Priestia megaterium: one gene and its partner. The protein of the gene in region 2 interacts with the protein of the main gene of each other region in a pairwise test. Links are inferred from orthologs where the notes say so. Each region holds a gene or a part of one and is shown on either strand. Other genes may lie near its edges.

The links. The genes of interacting proteins can lie anywhere in the genome.
Region 1: the proteins of LIS78_RS11750 (region 2) and recJ interact in binary tests that used the Escherichia coli proteins (3 or more experiments, as listed by UniProt). The link is inferred for Priestia megaterium from one-to-one orthologs.

The regions. Positions count from the first base shown.
Region 1 is NZ_CP085442.1:4,513,502-4,516,576, reverse strand. What follows is about bases 50-3,046. They hold recJ (single-stranded-DNA-specific exonuclease RecJ), read left to right. Parts: upstream 50-375; coding sequence 376-2,718; downstream 2,719-3,046. Other genes in these bases: LIS78_RS23465 (adenine phosphoribosyltransferase), read left to right, coding at 2,734-3,046; secDF (protein translocase subunit SecDF), read left to right, coding at 50-235. Outside these bases: more of secDF, read left to right, coding at 1-49; more of LIS78_RS23465, read left to right, coding at 3,047-3,075. UniProt on the Escherichia coli protein: Single-stranded-DNA-specific exonuclease.
Region 2 is NZ_CP085442.1:2,326,637-2,329,631, forward strand. The notes cover bases 78-2,994. They hold LIS78_RS11750 (DNA topoisomerase III), read left to right. Parts: upstream 78-453; coding sequence 454-2,535; downstream 2,536-2,994. Other genes in these bases: LIS78_RS11745 (DUF2339 domain-containing protein), read left to right, coding at 78-326; LIS78_RS11755 (FAD-dependent oxidoreductase), read left to right, coding at 2,974-2,994. Also shown: more of LIS78_RS11745, read left to right, coding at 1-77; more of LIS78_RS11755, read left to right, coding at 2,995-2,995.

The DNA of each region.
Region 1 (3,075 bases), 2.2 Mb from region 2 along the record:
CCTAAGTTTACGCGAAACGTTTACTCGTTCGATGAATACCGTGTTAACAGTTGTAATTGCAGTTGTAGCGCTTCTTCTATTCGGAAGTGAATCAATTCAAAATTTCTCAATTGCCCTGTTAGTAGGTTTAATTCTTGGTGCATATTCATCTGTATTTATTGCTGCTCAGCTATGGCTTGTGTGGAAAGGAAAACAGTTGAAGCGCGAGGAACAAAAAGAAGTAGAAAGCAAGTAATTCAAAAACGTGCGAAGTGTTCGCACGTTTTTTTGTGCGTGAAAATTCAAGCCGTACTGTCAGAAAAATGTGCTTATTTTCTTTCGTTGCTCCATTTCATCCACTCTAGTATAATAATGTGGGTTAAGGGGTGAAGAGACATGTTACAGTCAAAAAAACGTTGGAATGTTCAAGAATGTGATGAACAACTTGTTAATGAATTTGTAGAAAACCTCAATATTACACCTCTAGTAGCTTCGTTATTACTTAATAGAGGCATGACAACAGTAGAAGCGGCACGTGAGTTTTTACACGTTGATGTACAAACGTTCCACGATCCGTTTTTATTGCACGATATGGACAAAGCAGTAGCTCGTATTCAGCAAGCAATTGATCATAATGAAAAAATTATGATCTATGGAGATTACGATGCGGACGGCGTCAGCAGCACTTCCGTTATGTTATCTGCTTTACAGCAGCTTGGCGCTGATGTTGATTTTTATATTCCTAATCGCTTTACAGAAGGTTATGGGCCGAATAAGGCGGCATTTGATAAAATAAGTGCAGGCGGCTATCAGCTGGTGATTACGGTAGACACAGGTATTTCGGCTGTCGAAGAAACTGCGTATGCACGTGAATTAAATTTTGATTTAATTATTACTGATCACCACGAGCCGGGGCCGGTTTTACCGGATGCTTATGCAATTATTCATCCAAAGCTGCCGGGAAGTACATATCCATTTAAAGAACTGGCAGGTGTAGGAGTGGCTTTTAAACTCGCTCATGCGCTGTTAGGGGAGCTTCCGGAACATTTGTTAGAACTAGCAGTGATTGGGACGATTGCTGACTTAGTTCCTTTAGTCGACGAAAACCGCTTAATTGCTCGTAAAGGTCTTGACTATCTCAAGCTCACGAAGCGCACCGGAATTGAAGCGCTGCTGAGCGTATGTGGAGTAAAGCGTGAAGAAATTAATGAAGATACAATTGGATTTGCGATGGCTCCTCGTATTAATGCAGTAGGACGTCTTCAAGATGCAGACCCAGCTGTTCATTTGCTTATGACCACAAATGCTGAAGAGGCAAAAGGTTTAGCTAAAGAAATTGATACGTTAAACAAGGAAAGGCAGCAAATCGTAAACGATATTACAGAAGAAGCCGTTGAATTTGTTGAAGGTATGTATCCTCCGGATGAAAACAGCGTTCTTATTGTAGAAGGAGAAGGCTGGAATGCAGGCGTTGTTGGAATTGTCGCTTCTAGGCTCGTAGAAAAGTTCTACAGACCAACAATTGTACTAAGTATTGACTCTGAAAACCGTATTGCCAAAGGTTCAGCAAGAAGTATCGAAGGCTTTGACTTATTCGCGAACTTATCTAAATGCCGTGACATTTTGCCGCATTTTGGAGGGCATCCAATGGCAGCCGGCATGACATTAAACAGCGATGATGTAGAAGAGCTGCGCAGACGTCTTAATGAACAAGCAAGCGACGTGTTAACCGAACAGGATTTTATTCCAATTACATCAGTTGATACAGTATGCACAACAGAGGAAATTACGCTAGAAAACATTGAACAAATGAGTGCGCTTGCTCCATTTGGTATGCATAACCCGAAGCCAAAAGTTCTCATTAAAGATGTCCATACAACATCTATGCGGAAAATTGGTGCTAATAAAAATCATTTAAAACTCGTGTTTGAAGACAGCGGTGTATCGGTTGATGCAGTAGGATTTGGGTTAGGCTATATATTAGATGAAGTATCTCCTATAGCTAAAGTATCATTAGTAGGTGAACTATCTATTAATGAGTGGAACAATATGCGCAAGCCGCAGCTGATGGTGGAAGATATTTCTGTAGATGAATGGCAGATGTTTGATTATCGCAGTGCGGTTGATGTCAAACGTTTCTTTCAGCAGGTATTTACGGATCAAATGAAAGTTGTTGCTTTTCACGCTTCAACAATTGATAAATACAAGTCGCTGCTGCCGATGGAGCATGTTGTTCTTATTCAAAATGAAGAACAGGCAAAAGCATGTATGCTTGCAGGGGAACAGATCGTTTTATTAGATTTGCCTCCTTCACAGAAGTGGCTTGAATGTTTGTTTGTCCAAGGTATCCCTTCTAGAATATACGCTATTTTCTTGACGGAAGAAGACCATTATTTTGATACAATCCCAACTCGCGATCATTTTAAATGGTTTTACGGCTTTTTAGCGAAAAAGGGTCCATTTGATTTAAAACGCTACAAAGAAGATTTAGCGATTCATAAGGGCTGGTCAAAAGAAACGATTGATTTTATGGCAAAGGTGTTTTTTGAGTTAGAATTTGTTACAATAAACAATGGCTTAATTTCGTTAGTGAAAAATTCTACGAAACGTGATTTAATAGAATCTGCGACTTATCGCCAAAAGCAGCAGCAGATTGAAATAGAAAAAAACTTTATTTATACGTCATATGTACAGCTTAAAAATCAATTTCAAGATATTTTTGAGCGTTCGATTGAATGAGGAGGCAACATTAGAATGAATTTTAAAGATTATATTACAATTGTACCTGACTGGCCAAAACCAGGTATTACATTTAAAGATATCTCAACATTAATGGATAACGGTGATGCATACCGTGCCGCAACGGATGAGATTGTAAAATATGCTAATGATAAACAAGTTGATATTATCGTAGGACCGGAAGCTCGCGGATTTATCGTTGGTTGTCCAGTAGCATATGCGTTAGGTATCGGTTTTGCACCTGTTCGTAAAGAAGGAAAATTACCGCGTGAAGTAATCAAAGTAGATTACGGTTTAGAATACGGTAAAGACGTATTAACGATTCACAAAGATGCAATTAAGCCAGGTCAGCGCGTG
Region 2 (2,995 bases):
TTGGAGGAAGTATTGTTTTTTCTATTCTTTCTTTAATTTTTGCTACGGAAGTTACGGCCGCTGGCACCAATCATCTTTCCGCTAATCCGCAAACGCTTATTATGACGGCCGTTTGGCTAGGGCTGTCCATTGCAGCATTTGTAATAGGATCATTTCAAACGTTTAAAACAGCGACGTATATCGGCGTGGGCATTTTGTTCTTAACACTTTTTAAACTCGTTTTATACGATTTACCTTTTATCCCAATGGCTATACGGGCCTTGTTATTTATCGTCTTAGGAGCTATCGGTTTAATTATCTCGCGCCTATTTTATAAAAAGAAGTAGCTAGAAGCTGAAGAGAAATTCTTCAGCTTTATTTATTGTAATATTATTATGTAAACTTAATCTTGTAGTCGTACAAAAAGTATACAATCATGTATAATGGAACAAGTGAATTGGAGGTATACATAAAATGAAATCACTTGTATTAGCAGAAAAGCCAAGTGTAGCACGTGATCTTGCGCGCGTACTTGGCAGCACACAAACAAAAAAAGGGTATATTGAAGGGCCAAAGTATGTCGTAACATGGGCACTCGGTCATTTAGTTGAATTACAAACACCAGAGGATTATGATAACCAATATAAAACATGGCGATTAGAAGATCTGCCAATCATGCCTGAGAAAATGAAATTAAAAGTAATTCGTAAAGTGAGTTCTCAGTTTCGCACAGTATCCGATCTAGCAAAAAGAAAGGATATTGGAGAGTTAATTATTGCGACTGATGCAGGGCGTGAAGGAGAACTTGTAGCACGCTGGATTATGGAAAAGGTACGCTGGAACAAGCCGTTTAAACGCCTTTGGATTTCGTCTCAAACAGATAAAGCAATTCGTGACGGGTTTAAACAGTTAAAACCAGGAAAAGAGTTTAATCGCTTGTATGATTCAGCGGTTTGCCGTTCAGAAGCCGATTGGCTTATCGGTTTAAACGTAACGAGAGCGTTAACGACTAAATACGAAGAACCATTATCGGCAGGAAGGGTACAAACACCGACGCTTGCGATGATAATTGAGCGTGAACAGGTAATTAACACATTTAAACCTAGTGAATATTGGACGCTTACAGCTCAGTTTTCATCTTTTGAAGCAGCTTGGCAAAAGGGCAACGAAAAGCGTATTTTTGATGAAAAACGTGCAAAAGAGCTGCACTCAACATTATCAGGTGAAGCAGTAGTGAAAACAATCAAGCGCAAAATGCATAAAGAAGCGCAGCCGCTTCCTTATGACTTAAACGAACTGCAGCGAGATGCTAACAAACGCTTTAACTTCTCTGCTAAGAAGACATTAAATGTACTTCAAAAGTTATATGAACAGCATAAGTTAGTCACGTATCCACGTACAGATTCCCGTTATTTAACAACAGATATGGTTTCTACTATGAAAGAGCGTTTGGAAAGCATCTCTGCTGTATATAAAGAAGAGGTTCGACCAATTTTAAGAAATGCACAGTTGCCAAAGCGAGTGGTTAATAACGAAAAAGTAAGTGATCATCATGCTATTATCGTAACGGATCAGCCTGTGTTTTTACAGGACTTATCAGCTGATGAACGAAAGCTGTATGACTTAATTGCAAAGCGATTTATTTCATTATTTTATCCTGCATATGAGTATGAAGTAGTTAAAGCAGAGCTTGAAGTAAATGGGGAACAGTTAGTAGCAAGCGGAAAGCAAGTCGTAAATGCAGGCTTCAAAAAAGTTTCTGGTGGAGACTCAGAAGCAACGGTGAAGCTGCCTGATATGGAAGAAGGCAGCAAGCTGCTCATTCAAAATGTAACGATGAAAAGTGCATTTACAGAGCCGCCGCAGCGCTATACAGAAGCAGATCTTCTTGGACAAATGGAAAAACATAATTTAGGTACGCCCGCAACACGTGCAGATATTATTGAAAAGCTTCTGCAAAATGAATCCATTGATCGCCAAAATAATCGTCTGCACGCAACCAAAAAAGGGAAGCAGCTGATTGACTTAGTAGCAGATGAGTTAAAGTCTCCTGAGCTTACGGCTAAGTGGGAACGTGATTTAGAAGCAATTGCTAAAGGAAAAGGAAATGCAAAAGAGTTTTTAACGAATATTCGCGAACAAACAGAAAAGCTTGTCAAGCAAGTAAAAACAAGTAATCAAACGTACAAACCTCATAATTTAACGGGCTCTAAATGTCCGGAATGCGGTTCTTTCTTGAAAGAAAAGAAAACAAAGCAAGGAAGAGTGCTTGTTTGTTCAAGCCTTGAGTGCAGCTATAGACGCGCAAAAGACCCTAAACTATCGAATCGACGCTGTCCGCAGTGTCACAAGCGAATGGAAATTCATTCGGGAAAAGCAGGTACGTATTTCCAATGCCGTTCATGTCAAGTAGTGGAGAAAGCTGAGGACAAAAAGAAAAAGATTTCAAAACGAGAGGAACGAAAGCTTCTTAACAAATACAACGATGACGGAGCATTTGGTTCAAGCTTGGGTGATGCCTTGAAACAAGCCCTTCAAGATAAAAAAGAAAAGTAAAGATGAAAAGTGCGATACTATTGTATCGTACTTTTTTCGGTTTTATAAGCTTTGTTAGAGTTATAGGAGTGGAGTAGGAGTCTTACTGGACTATATGTTTATTTCTGCTGTTTATTTTTATCCGTCTTATTTTTTATTGGACAGTGAGTTGCTGCGTACATAAGCTGATGAAAAACCTCAGCAGCAAAATGCACATTGTGATACTTATAAGCAAAAAAAGTGCAGCTTAAAAACGCGCTATATCAAGCATTAAAGCTCCTTCAATCAACCTGTAACATATTTTTTAAAAAAAGTATGTGATTTTTTTCACATATATCTTGAAAAAGGACAAACATGTTTGTATAATAAGAATTGTAAAAGATATGTGAAACATTTCACAATATATGTGAAAAACTTCACAATATTATATTTTCTATAATCCTAAGGGGGATATCATCTATGAAAATTGCAGTAGTAGGGT